3 regions of the Streptomyces sp. NPDC096323 genome follow, and region 3 is predicted to be linked to each of the others. Evidence: riboswitches for the same ligand, from Rfam matches in the RefSeq annotation. Region 3 holds a riboswitch; each other region holds the start of a gene.
The links. A riboswitch is a leader RNA that binds a small molecule or an ion and turns the genes downstream of it on or off. The one in region 3 is predicted to bind cobalamin.

Region 1 (4,487 bases), on a different contig from region 3:
TGCACTGCGAGGACCCACCGGCGATCAGTCTTTACGGACGGCACGGCCGGAATCTATAGGTACCGGACTCTCAGGACAAACCGGAATGATTAGACTCCCGGTGGCGCTCCGCCACCGCTGCCCGCGCCGCGTCGCCGGCACCCCCGGAGGATCACGGTCCGCTCGGAACAGATCACTCCGGTCACGGGGGAAGCGCACACCCGGCACGTCGCCGGGATCGGTAGTCTTCCTGTTCGGCCTCTCTGTTTGTCCGTCCTCTGGAGTTTTCCCCCATGCCTCGTTTCAGTGTCGTCATCCCCGTGTTCAAGGTGCAGGGATACCTCCACGAGTGCCTGGACTCCGTCCTCGGTCAGTCGTTCCGGGACATCGAGGTGATCGCCGTCGACGACTGCTCACCGGACTCCTGCGGGGCGATCATCGACGAGTACGCCGCCCGCGACGCACGCGTCCAGGCCGTGCACCTGCCGGAGAACGTGGGCCTGGGCCGGGCGCGCAACGCCGGACTGGAACGCGCGACGGGGGACTACGTCCTCTTCCTCGACAGTGACGACAGCTACACCCCCGGTCTGCTGCAGGCGATGGCCGGCCGGCTCGACGCGGTCGGGGACCTGGACATCCTCGCCTTCGACCACATACGGACGTACTGGCACGGCAAGGGCGGCCCCAGCCAGTCCACGGAACTGTTCGAACGGGCGGGCACGGATGTCTTCCGCCTCCAGGACCGGCCCGAGTACGTCCATCTGTTCCTGGTCGCCTGGAACAAGGCGTTCCGCCGCGCGTTCTTCCTGGAGCAGGGCTTCCAGTACGCGCCCGGACTGTACGAGGACGCGCCGGTCAGCCAGATGGCGATGGTCGCGGCCGAGCGCATCGGCTGCCTGAACAGGGTGGGCGTCGAATACCGCCAGCGCCGCCACGGTGCGATCACGAAGACGCCGGGCCGCAAGCACTTCGACATCTTCCCGCAGTACGAGGGCCTGTTCACCTTCCTCGACGGACGCCCCGAACTGGCCTGGTCCCGGTCCCTGATGTTCGAGCGTGCCGTGCAGCACATGCTGTTCACGCTCAAGCGCCCCGAGCGGGTCAGGCCCGCCGATCGCAAGGAGTTCTTCGGCCGCACCGCGGACTTCTACGCCGCGCACCTCCCGGCCGGCTACACGCTGCCCGGCGGATCGCTCGGGGTGCACATGCGCGCCCTGGCCAAGCGGTCCTTCCGTGCCTATCGGACGACCGAGTTCGCCGCCCGGGTCAAGCGGAAGGCGCCGACGAGGGTCCTCGGAGCCACCAGCAGGGTCGGCAAGCACGCGGCCGCCAATCTGCACGCCCTCCAGCGCCGGCGTGCCCTGGATCCGAACCTCGCCGTGTACACCTCGTACGAGGACTCGCTGCCGTCCTGCAATCCGGCCGCCGTCTACGAGAAGGCCAAGGAGCTGGCACCGCACGTGCACGGCGTCTGGGTGGTGCGCCAGGAGCTCGCCGGACAGGTGCCCGCAGGCGTCGACCACGTGGTGCCCGGCTCGCGCCGCCATGGGGAGGTCACGGCGCGCGCCACGTACTTCGTGAGCAACGACGGCTTCCCGGACGGCATCGGCAAGCGCCCGGGCCAGGTCCACCTGCAGACGCACCACGGCACCCCGCTCAAGCGCATGGGCATTGACCTGAAGGCGTACCCCGCCGCCCGGACCATGAGCTTCGACCGCCTGCTGGAGCAGGTGAGCCGCTGGGACCTCAGCCTCTCCTCCAACCAGCACTCCACGGAGCAGTGGGCGCGCGTGTACCCGGGCAGGTTCGAGTCCCTCGACGTGGGCTACCCCCGCAACGACCGCTTCTACACCGCCGGTGCGGACGACGTCGCGGCCATCCGGGAGCGGCTCGGCATCCCCGAGGGCAGGACCGCCCTGCTGTACGCGCCGACCTACCGCGACTACCGGAAGGACTGGACGCCCACCTTCGACGTGGCCCGCGTGGCCGAGGCCCTGGGCGACGACTTCGTCCTGCTGGTCCGGCCCCACCCCCTCGACGGGCGGACCACGCGGCTGAGCGACCTCGCGGGGCGGAGCGGCATCATCGACGTGTCCGGCCACCCGTCGGTCGAGGACCTCTGCCTGGCGGCGGACGCGCTCATCTCGGACTACTCGTCGCTCACCTTCGACTACGCCAACCTGGACCGCCCCATCGTCATCGACGCGGCCGACCGGAAGGTCTACAACCAGGTCCGCGGCGTCACGTTCGACCTCCTCTCCGGCCGGCCGGGCGACACCCCCGGGGCGGTCGCGACGACGGAGGACGAGCTCATCGACATCTTCCGCAGCGGCCGCTGGTGCGGCCCCGAGGCCACGGCGCTGCGGAGCGCCTTCCGGGAGCGCTTCTGCCCGTACGACGACGGCCACGCCGCGGAACGCGTCGTACGCCGCCTCTTCCTCGGCCAGGACCCCGAGCCGGCGATCGTCCCGTTCCCCGAGCGGACGCCGGCGCCGGCGCCCTGCTCGGCGCCCCGGGCCGCAGCACCGGGGGCCTCGCGCTGACGCGGTCCGAGCCGAATGAGAGCCCCGGAACGCGCCCGGTAGAGTGAACGCGTCGTCATCATGCCCGTTCAGGGGGAAGCCGGTGGAAATCCGGCGCTGACCCGCAGCCGTGACCGCCCTCACCGGGCGGAAGCCGGAATGCCCTGTGCGTGGCGTGACCGGCTCGCGCCGTCGGGATCCCCGGTGGCCGGCAACCGTCGAGGTATACGGAGCCGGAGCCTGGTGCCTGTGTGTGCCTGTGCCCGGTTCCTCCAGGAGAGGCACCGCCCGCCATGACCGTACGCCGCAGCGCAGCCGCGCTCGCCGCCACCGCCACCGTGCTCTGTGCGGCCGCGACCCCGGCCGCGGTTGCCGCGCCGTCCCCCTCCCCCTCGCCGTCCGTGGCCCTGCCCTCGGGCCTTTACGGCACGAAGGACCCCACGTACGACGGGGTGTGGCGGCAGTCGCTGGCCTTCGTCTCGCAGCGGGCCGTGGGCGTCTCGCCCGCCGCCAAGGCCGTCGACTGGCTGATCGGGCAGCAGTGCGACAGCGGGGCGTTCCCCGCGTACCGGCCGGACCCCTCCGTGCCCTGTGACGCCAAGACCATGATCGACACCAATGCGACGGCGGCCGCGGTGCAGGCGCTGCACGAGGTCCGGGGGCACGAGGAACTCGTGCGCAACGGCGTCGCGTGGCTGAAGTCCGTACAGAACAAGGACGGCGGCTGGGGTTACACCGCCGGCGGCCCGAGTGACGCGAACTCGACCTCGATCGTGATCGGCGCCCTCGCCCGGGCCGGCGAGAAGCTCGGGGACGTGACGAACGACGCCGGCAGGACGCCGTACGACGCCCTGCTCACCTTCGCCATCCCGTGCGGCGGCAAGGACGGCGGCGCGTTCGCGTACCAGCCCGACAAGGCCGGCAAGCTCGTCGCCAACGGCGACGCCACCGCGGCCGCCGTGCTCGGCTCGCTCGGCAAGGGGCTCGTCGTCGGCAACAACGCCGCGGTGAAGGACCCCGCCTGCACCGAGGGCAGTGCGCTCAAGCCGGAGCAGGCCGCCCAGAACGGCGCCTACTACCTCGCCGGGGCCCTCGCGAAGACCGGCCACCTCGACTCGCCGCCGATGCCCGGTGCCGAGGACAGCACCCCGCAGCCCGACTTCGGCAACACCGCCGACGCCGTGGTCGCCCTGTCCGCGTCCGGTCACAAGGACAAGGCCGCCGCGTCCGTGAAGTGGCTGGCGGAGAACTCCGCGGCCTGGGCGAAGGAGAACGGCCCCGCCGCCTACGCGCAGCTCGTCATGGCCGCCCACTCCACCGACACGGACGTCCACGACTTCGGCGGCGCCGACCTCGTCGCCCAGCTGAACGCGACCGGGCCCGCGCCCTCCACCGACAAGAAGCCGACCGCGAGCGCCACCGAGGAGGAGCAGAAGGACAGTGGCGACGGGGACGGCATCGGCGGTGTCTGGTGGTTCGTCGGGATCGGCCTCGCGGTCGGCGCCGGCGCCGGATTCCTGATCAGCGGCCGCCGCAAGAGCCAGCAGCTGTGAGTGCGCGCCAGGGCGTGGCCGCCCGGCAGCCCGTGAGGCGCCGCGCCGGGCGGGCCGCCGTGCTGCTGGCGGTCCTGGGCGCGGTCCTGGCCGTGCTCGGTACGGGCACGGCCCAGGCTGCCGGCTACCGCTACTGGTCGTTCTGGGAGGGCTCCGGCAGCGGGTGGGCGTATGCCACCCAGGGGCCGTCCCTGGTCCGGCCGGAGGACGGTTCGGTGCAGGGCTTCCGGTTCGCCGTGAGCGCGGACTCGCAGGACGCGGCCAAGCCGCGCCGCTCCCCCGACTTCGCGGGGATCTGCGCGCACACGCCTGCCGAGGACGGCTCCAAGCGGGTCGCGCTCGTCATCGATCCCGGTACGGCCGCCGACGCCCCGGACGGGGCGACGCCGCCCGCGCTGCGGACCGCGTGCGCGCGGGTCCCCAAGGACGCGAG
Region 2 (4,487 bases), on a different contig from region 3:
GCTCGCTCCGGTGGACCCGGCGTTCGCCACGGTCGCGGGCGTTCACTACAACCTGTTCCTCGGCAGTCTCCTGGACCACGACGCCGACGGCCCCCGTGACCTGTCGGACTTCCTCCGGCTGCGGCGGATCGGCACCTTCCTCTGTACGGAGGTGGCGCACGGCAACGACGCGGCCGCCATCGAGACGACCGCCACCTACGACCCCGGCCGGGACGGGTTCGTGCTGCACACCCCGCACGCCGGCGCGCAGAAGTTCATGCCCAACACCAGCCCGGCCGGCGGCCCCAAGTCGGGTCTCGTCGCGGCACGGCTGATCGTCGGCGGCGCCGACCGCGGCGTCTTCCTGCTGCTGGTGCCGCTCACGGACGCGTCGCGGGCCCTGCCCGGCGTCCGGGTGCGGCGGCTTCCCGCACGGATGGGCAGTCCCGTCGACCACTGCCTGACCTCCTTCGACCAGGTCTTCGTGGACCGTGGCGCGCTGCTGGGCGGCGCGCAGGGGCGGGTCGGGGGCGACGGGGTGTTCCGCAGCGAGACGGAGGGCCGCAGGCGCCGCTTCCTGGCGTCGATCGGACGGGTCGTCACGGGCCGGGTCTGCATGAGCGCCAGTGCGGCCGGCTCCGCGCGCGTCACGCTGGCCGTCGCCGTCCGCTACGGAGGCCACCGCTTCGTCTCGGCGGGCCGCGCGTCGCCGCCGGTGCCGGTCATCGCCCACCGCAGCCACCACGGCCCGCTCGCCGAGGCCATGGCCACCGTCTTCGCGATGAGCCTGCTGCACCGGCGCGTACTCGACCGGTGGGAGAAGGCCGCGGCGCGGCCGCCCGCGGAGCGGGAGACGGCCGAGCGGCTGGTCGACATCGCCAAGGCATGGATCACCTGGCAGGCCCGGGACGTCATCGTCGAGTGCCGGGAGCGGTGCGGCGCCCAGGGGCTGCTGGAGAACAACGGGATGACCGAACTCGTCACCGGGATCGAGGGTGCCATCACCGCCGAGGGCGACAACCTGGCCATCCACGCCCGGGCGGCCGCCGGACTGATGGCCGACGCGGCACGGGCCCGGCAGGAGGAGCCGGCGCCCGGCCCCGCGAGCGGCGACCTCGCCGACCTGCGGTTCCTCGGCGGGCTCCTGGACCAGGTGGAGGGCATCTGGTTCGCCCGGGCGGCGGCGCGGATGGCGCGGGCGGCACACGGAGACCCGCTGGAGCGCTGGAACGCGGCTTCCGGGCCCGCCCTGCGGGGGGTCGAGGCCCATGCCTACCGGCAGGCAGCCCACGCGTACGACCACGCGCTCGCCGCCCTGCCCGACGGCGAGGCCCGCGACCGGCTGGCCGAACTGGCCCGGCTGTTCGCCCTGCGCTGGGTCGCGCGCAACAGCGGGGACCTGCTCGCCGCCGGCCACCTGACCGCCGGCCAGGTCGACGCGCTGACCGATGCCACCGAGCAGCTCGTCGCCGCCGTGAGCGGCCACCTCCCGGAACTGGCCGACTCCTTCGCGCTGCCCCCGGAGCTGCTCGCGGACTGGCCCATCGCCGGAGCCGACTACACCGACGCGTACGACGACCCGGGTGCCTCCTGGCACACCACCGCGGCCCGGGAACCCTCCGGGGGCGCGCGATGACCGGCACACCGCGGCGCGGAGCCGCCGTGTTCCGGCACCGGGCGGCGGACGCGGCCGGCCGGCTGGGCGTCCGGATCGTCCTGCTGGCCTTCTGGGGGACCGCCTCCGTGCTCTCACGGTGGTGCGAGCGGCCGCCGCGCATCCAGGGTGGCGAATCGGTTCGCCGCAAGGGGTGACCGGCGAGACGCCGACCGGTTGCTCCGGCGCCGGGGCGGTGCGCGACCCCGCCCCGGCCGCCACACGCCTCGGCCGCCACACGCCCGGCCGCCCACCGCCCGTACCACCGGCGCACTGCCGCTGAGCTGCGCAGAGGCTCGTGGTAGCGTGCCGGAGCCAGTCGAACTCCACGTAGGGGTCAGGGAATCCGGTGCGAATCCGGAACTGACGCGCAGCGGTGAGGGGGACGGGCGGGGCCACGGCCACTGGGAGAGCGACGTTTCCCGGGAAGGCGTCCCGTCCGCATGAACCCGAGTCCGAAGACCTGCTGGCACCCGCTGCCCGGCACCGGGCGGCGGAACTCCGTACAGCGGGCCCCGCGCATGGGCCCAGAGACGCCGAGGTACTCCGTGCCGCCCATAGCCGGCCCCGCCCGCTCCGCCGCCCTGCTCACCGCTGCCCTGATCCTGCTGACGGCCTGCGGCGGCGGCAAGGACAGCACCGCCGCCAAGTCCCCGGGGACCGACGGCTATCCGGTCACCCTGAAGAACTGCGGACGGACCGTCACCGTGGACGCGCCGCCGGAGCGCGCCGTTCCGGTCGACCAGGGATCGACCGAGATCCTGCTCTCGCTCGGCCTGGCCGACCGGCTCGCCGCCACGGCCACCTGGACCGACCCGGTGCTGGGAGGCCTGGAGAAGGCCAACGCCGGCGTGCCGAGGATCTCCGACAACCGCCCCTCGTCGGAGAAGGTCCTGGACCAGGAACCCGACTTCGTCAGCGCCTCCTTCGAGTCGACCCTCGCCAAGGGCGGGGTCGCTCCGCGCGAGCAGTTCGAGAAGCTCGGTGTCCCCACCTACGTCTCGCCCGCCGACTGCACCGCCAAGGACAACAGCAAGGACGGCGACGGCGTCCGCAGCGGCCCCCTGACCATGGACAGCGTCTACGCCGAAGTGCGCGACCTGGCCCGGGTGTTCGGCGTTCCCGGGCGTGGCGAGAAGCTCGTCGCCGGGCTGCGCGCCCGCGTACGCGAGGCCACGGACGGCATCGACGCCTCCGGAACGTCCCTCATGTACTGGTTCGCCAACTCCGAGTCCCCGTACCTGGCCGGCTGCTGCGGTGCGCCCGGCATCATCACCCGGGAACTCGGCGCGGAGAACGCCTTCGCCGACACCCACGAGGAATGGCCGCAGATCAGCTGGGAGACCGTCGCCGACCGCGACCCGGACGTGCTGGTCATCGGCGATCTGACCCGCAAGTCGCAGACCGCCGAGAGCGCCGCGAAGAAGATCGCCTTCCTGGAGTCCGACCCCGTCACGAAGAACATGAACGCCGTCCGGCACAAGCGCTACGTGCTGCTCAGCGGCCAGGCCATGAACCCCACCATCCGGACCGTCGAGGGCGTGGAGCGTGTCGCCGCCGCTCTGCGCAGCTTCGGGCTCGCCCGGTGACGGACACCGAACAGGCCGTCGCACCGCGCGAGGACGCGGGCGCGGGCGCCCGCCCCGGCCGGCCGGGTGTCCGCGACGGGCTCCTGTGGACCGGCGGGCTCCTGCTGCTCGCCCTGTCCGTCGCGGTCGCCGTCACCATCGGACCGGCCCGGATCTCGGTCGCCGACGTCTGGTCCGCGGTCGCCTCCCACCTCGGCGCCGGTGAGTCGCGGCTGAGCCCGATCCGCGACGGCATCATCTGGAACCTGCGCATGCCGCGCACCCTGCTCGCAGCCGTCTGCGGTGCGGGGCTCGCGGTCTGCGGCACCGTCATGCAGTCGCTGCTGCGCAACCCGCTCGCCGACCCGTTCGTCCTCGGGGTCTCCTCCGGGGCGTCGACCGGTGCGGTCGCGGTCGTCGTCCTCGGCGTCGGCGGGGGAGCGGTCTCCCTGCCGGCCGGAGCGTTCATCGGGGCGCTGTGCTCCTTCGCGCTGGTCATGCTGCTCAGCCACACCCTCGGCGGCAGCACCGACCGGGTCGTCCTGTCCGGGGTGGCGGCCATGCAGCTGTTCTCCGCGCTCACCTCCTTCGTCGTGATGACCGCCGCCGACGCCGAGCAGACCCGCGGCGTGCTGTTCTGGCTGCTGGGCTCGCTCGGCGGCGTCGGCTGGAGCGATGTGTGGATCTGTACCGCCGTGCTCGCCGTCACCCTGCTGATCTGCCTCGGCCACGCCCGTACGCTCGACGCCTTCGCCTTCGGCCAGGACGCGGCGGCGGCCCTCGGCGTCCACGTCGGCCGCACCCGGATCGTCCTGCTCTGCACGACCGCGCTGCTGACCGCCGCGCTCGTCAGCTCGGCCGGCGCCATCGGCTTCGTCGGACTCGTGCTGCCGCACGCGGCGCGCGCCCTCACCGGCTCCGGGCACCGCAGGCTGCTGCCGGTCACCGCTCTGGCCGGGGCCGTGTTCCTGGTCTGGGTCGACACCCTGGCCCGGACCGTCCTGGACCCGCAGGAGGTTCCGGTGGGAGTCGTCACCGCGCTGATCGGGGTCCCCGCCTTCGTCCTCGTCCTCCACCGCACCCGGCGGACCCCGTGACCGGGGCCGTCCCCGGCGGCCTGCGGGCCGGCCGGGTCAGCCGGGAGGCGGGCGGCCGCCTCATCCTGGACGGTGTCTCCGTCGCTCCGCCGCCCGGCGCCACCCTCGGGCTGATCGGGCCGAACGGCTCCGGGAAGTCCACCCTGCTGCGGATACTGGCCGGGGTCCTCGACCCGGACGCGGGGCTGG
Region 3 (4,487 bases):
ACCCGGTCGAGCAGTACGCACGGCTGATGCTCGGCCGCACGCTGGAGCGTCAGGACCGCCAGGCCGAAGCGGACACGCAGCTGCGGCTGGCGTCCGCTCTGTCCGGGGACTTCGTCCCGGCCGGCGGCGCCTGACCGCCGCACCCGCCGGGCGCCGCAGTCCTTCGCCCCGGCCGGCCCGATATTCCGGTGCGGCCCGGCCGGGGCGCGTGGTACTTCCTGGGGCATGGATGACCTCGTCACACCCCGCCTGCTCCTCCGTCCGATGACCGTCGCCGATGCCGAGCAGGTGGCGGCGGGCCGGCCGGGGGAGGGCGTGCGCTGGGCTCCGGGGTACCCGTGGCCCGGCGAGATGGGGGCGGCTAAGCGGTTCCTGGACACGTGCACGGAGACCGGCGACCCGAGTCCGTACGTTCCCTACGGGATACGGCTCCGCGAGAACGGGCTGGTGATCGGCGGTGCCGGGTTTCACGGGGCGCCCGACGAGCAGGGGCACGTCACGATCGGCTACGGGCTCGTGCCGTCGATGCGCGGCATGGGGTACGCCTCCGAGGCGCTTCGCGCGCTGCTGACGTTCGCCCGTGCCCAGGGCGTCGCATGCGTGCACGGAGACACCGATCTCGACAACATCGGCTCGCAGCGCGTCATGTCCGCGGCGGGCATGCGCCTCGTCAAGGAGGACGCGCGGCTGAAGCACTACCGCATCGACTGGGACGGGCCCGCCGGGCAGGAGTGAGCCGGCTTCCTTACGCGGCGGAGCCCGCCGGGATCTCCCCCGGCGGGCTCTGCGCGTGGCGCCGGCGCCGTATGCACGCCTCTGCCGCCTACGTCCCGCCGTCGCGGGTCGTCTGGTTGCTCCCGGACTCAGCCCGCGACAGTGGCCGGCCGGTTCGTCTTGCCGTCCTTGGCCGTCACCGCATCCGGCTTCGGCGCCAGCAGCCGTTCGGTGAGGTAGCCGAAGACCAGCCCGAAGGTGGTCCACAGCGTGATCTGCACCGCGAGCGTGGCCAGCCTGAACTGCCAGAGCAGTGTGGCCGGGAAGTCGTGCCCGACCTCGTTGAACGAGGGCAGGAAGGCGTAGGCGAGGCCGGTCACGAGCACATAGCCGGCGGCCGCGGCGATCGTGGCGTTCCAGTTGCCCAGACGTGGAGCCAGCCGCCTGCCGAGGATGACGGCGGCCACGGCCAGCAGGACGCTGAGCGCGACCATCAGGAAGAACAGTGCGGTGCGCCGCCCGATGGTGTCCGGGTTGCCGACCGCGGGCGGATTCGGCGGGTACTTCAGGAACGGCACGATGTACACGGTCAGCAGGGCCGCTCCCGCGATCAGCGCGGCCGTGGCCCTGGGGCCGAAGCGGCCGATCCGGCCGAGGGCGTAGCAGAAGACGAGTGCGGCGATGCCGCCGACGGCGACGCCGAAGACGAGTACCCCGGTGGCGAGGCCGCCCGTGGACTGCAGGGTGCGACTGACGAGTTCCTCGCCGCCGCCGTGGTCATGACTGTGCGTCTCTTCGAGGGCGATGGCCGCGTCGACCCGGGACTCGCCGAGGAAGTAGGCGACCAGCAGCGCGAACGCGCCCGCGACGAGGCCGGCCAGCATGCCGCGGACCAGCAGGGCTCTGACGGATATGGAGTTCATGAGGGATTCCCCTGGACGAGCCGGATGGATCAGTGGCAGGGGAAACCGAGGAGGTGGCGGCCGTCGTGGACCCACTCGTGCACGCCTTCGCCCGAAATGAGCGCGGTGGCGCCCTGCTCGGCGCCGACGAAGTACAGCAGGATCAGCATGAGGACGCCGAAGAAGACCGCCCAAGGGGCAAGGGACTTCAGCGAGATGGGGGTGATGGCGGGTGTGACGGCAGCGGGGGCAGCAGTCTGTGCCATGGCAGAACCTCCTGAGGGAACACGCGTCCCGATCGTGGTGCCTGAGACGAAGGTGCTGGGTCTGACTTCCCGCACAGGTACGGGTTCACAGTGGCGCGACCGTGCCGGATTCTCACCGGGCTTCCGTCACACCTTCGTCATGTCGTCGCGACCATACCGCCTGGGCGCGAGAGCCGCCATGGTGCCCGGGGGCGGTTCGATGGCCCCCGGATGCCGTGGTGTGCTTGGCCAAGTGGCCACAGTTCAGGGAGTGGAGAACGGGTATGGCGGTACGGGTGATGTTGGTCTCACCGGCGATGAACGCCGCGCTGCGCGAGGCCCGGTTCGCGGGTGACGCGCCCCTGGACGACTCCGGGCTCCGGCGTGCCCGTGCCGCCGCGGGCACGTTGCCCGCCGCGGACCGGACGGTGCATGGCCCGTCCCGCCGCTGCACCCGGACCGCCGACGCCCTGGGCGTGCGTTCCGTTGTCGAACCCGCCACGCACGACTGGGAGTTGGGCCGCTGGTCCGGTGCACGGCTGGACGAGGTGAGCGCGAGCGAACCGGAAGATGTGGCCGCCTGGCTCGCGGATCCCGCCGCAGCCCCGCACGGCGGCGAGTCCCTGCTGGATCTATGCGCCCGGGTGGGGGCGTGGCTCGACTCCCTGGACCTGGACGGCGACAGTCCCCGGCGGGTGCTGGCGGTGGTGGAGCCTGCGGTGGTCAGGGCAGCGGTCGTCCGCGCCCTGGAGCTTCCGCCGCAGGCGTTCTGGCGGATCGACGTCGCCCCGCTGGCGCTGACGGACCTCAGCGGCCGGGCGGGGCGGTGGAACCTGCGCTGCGGGCGTCCGCTCGCGCCCGGGCCGGGGCGTTGAGCCGAGCGGGAAAGCCCAGGGCCTGTCCGGCCGGTCAGAGCCTAATTCCCCCGGTACGTCTCCAACAGCCGCAGCCAGATCTCGCTGATCGTCGGGTACGCGGGAACCGCGTGCCACAGGCGGTCGAGGGGGACCTCGCCGGCGACCGCGATCGTCGCCGAATGCAGGAGCTCGCCGATGCCGGGGCCGACGAACGTGACCCCCAGCAGGATCTCCCGGTCCAGGTCGACGATCATGCGGGCCCGGCCCCGGTAGCCGTCCGCGTACAGGCCGGAGCCGGCGACGGCGGCGAGGTCGTGGTCGACGGCCCTGACCCGGTGGCCGGCCTGTTCCGCCTCGGCGAGGGTGAGGCCGACCGAGGCCGCCTCCGGGTCGGTGAAGACGACCTGCGGGACGGCCGCGTGGTCGGCGGTGGCCGCGTGGGCGCCCCAGCGGTCCGTTTCCAGCAGCGGCACGCCTAGGGCACGTGCGGCGATCGCCGCGCCCGCGATGCGGGCCTGGTATTTGCCCTGGTGCGTCAGGAGCGCCCGGTGGTTCACATCACCGACCGCGTAGAGCCACGGGACGCCCTCGACCTGGCAGCTGTCGTCGACGGTGAGCCAGGACCCGGGCTTCAGGCCGACCGTCTCCAGGCCCAGGTCGTCGGTGCGCGGGGCGCGGCCGGTGGCGAAGAGGATCTCGTCGGCCTCGATCCGTTCGCCGTTGTCGAGTCCGACGGTGACCGGTCCGCCCGGCGCGGGGCGCTCGACGGAGGTGGCCGAGACACCCGTACGGATGTCGGCTCCCGCCTCGGTCAGCGCTTCGGCGACCAGCTCACCGGCGAAGGGCTCCATGCGGGGCAGCAGCCCCTTGCCGCGGACCAGCATGGTGATCTGGGCGCCCAGGGCGCCCCACACCGTGGCCATCTCCACGCCGACCACTCCCCCGCCGACCACGACGAGACGTCCGGGCACCTCCTTGGCGCTCGTCGCCTCGCGGCTGGTCCAGGGCCGCGCGCCGTCGATGCCCGGCAGATCGGGGACGACGGCCCGGCTGCCCGTGCACACGGCCACCGCATGGCGGGCCGTGAGCCGGTGTTCCGTACCGTCGGGCGCGGTGACGGTGACGGCCTTCGGGCCCGTCAGCCGGCCCTTGCCGCGGAAGATGTCGGCTCCGATCCCCTCCAGCCAGGCGACCTGGCCGTCGTCCTTCCAGTGCGAGGCGTACGTATCGCGGTGCGCGAGCACGGCGGCGGTGTCGAGCGGGCCCTGGACCGCGGCGGCGAGGCCAGGGACGCGGCGGGCGTCGGCCCGGGCGACGACCGGGCGCAGCAGGGCCTTGCTCGGCATGCAGGCCCAGTACGAGCACTCGCCGCCGATGAGCTCCGACTCCACGATGGCGGTGCTCAGGCCGGCGGCGCGGGCGCGGTCGGCCACGTTCTCACCCACCGGACCAGCGCCGATGACCACAACGTCGTAAGGGACGGACTCCACAGCATGTGTCATGGGCCCATTCTGGTCATGGGTGTGGGCCGCGGCCACATGGGCAGGCGGAATAGCGCAAGCACAGGCACCGTTGTCCCGGACACGTGGATACGGGCACAGGAAGAGGTAGCAGAGCATGAGCACCGTAGAGCTCACCAAGGAAAACTTCGATCAGGTCGTCAGCGAGAACGAATTCGTCCTGATCGACTTCTGGGCTTCCTGGTGCGGCCCGTGCCGGCAGTTCGCGCCCGTCTACGACGCGGCGTCCGAGCGTCACGCGGACCTGGT

Region 1: another riboswitch for cobalamin. It lies ahead of ABTX18_RS06745 (SCO2321 family membrane protein); the one in region 3 lies ahead of ABTX18_RS01720 (CbtB domain-containing protein).
Region 2: another riboswitch for cobalamin. It lies ahead of ABTX18_RS23000 (ABC transporter substrate-binding protein); the one in region 3 lies ahead of ABTX18_RS01720 (CbtB domain-containing protein).

What each region holds. Positions count from the first base shown of each region.
Region 1 is NZ_JBEOSI010000002.1:613,812-618,298, reverse strand. It holds gene ABTX18_RS06755 (hypothetical protein) at 1-44, opposite strand, end outside; gene ABTX18_RS06750 (bifunctional glycosyltransferase/CDP-glycerol:glycerophosphate glycerophosphotransferase) at 273-2,522, shown strand; cobalamin riboswitch at 2,538-2,686, shown strand; gene ABTX18_RS06745 (SCO2321 family membrane protein) at 2,795-4,054, shown strand; gene ABTX18_RS06740 (SCO2322 family protein) at 4,051-4,487, shown strand, end outside.
Region 2 is NZ_JBEOSI010000008.1:162,529-167,015, reverse strand. It holds gene ABTX18_RS23010 (acyl-CoA dehydrogenase family protein) at 1-1,615, shown strand, start outside; gene ABTX18_RS23005 (hypothetical protein) at 1,612-1,791, shown strand; cobalamin riboswitch at 1,933-2,118, shown strand; gene ABTX18_RS23000 (ABC transporter substrate-binding protein) at 2,182-3,222, shown strand; gene ABTX18_RS22995 (FecCD family ABC transporter permease) at 3,219-4,298, shown strand; gene ABTX18_RS22990 (ABC transporter ATP-binding protein) at 4,295-4,487, shown strand, end outside.
Region 3 is NZ_JBEOSI010000001.1:393,932-398,418, forward strand. It holds gene ABTX18_RS01705 (tetratricopeptide repeat protein) at 1-134, shown strand, start outside; gene ABTX18_RS01710 (GNAT family N-acetyltransferase) at 226-735, shown strand; gene ABTX18_RS01715 (CbtA family protein) at 864-1,637, opposite strand; gene ABTX18_RS01720 (CbtB domain-containing protein) at 1,667-1,882, opposite strand; adenosylcobalamin (AdoCbl) riboswitch at 1,928-2,021, opposite strand; gene ABTX18_RS01725 (histidine phosphatase family protein) at 2,146-2,736, shown strand; gene ABTX18_RS01730 (dihydrolipoyl dehydrogenase family protein) at 2,778-4,220, opposite strand; gene trxA (thioredoxin) at 4,336-4,487, shown strand, end outside.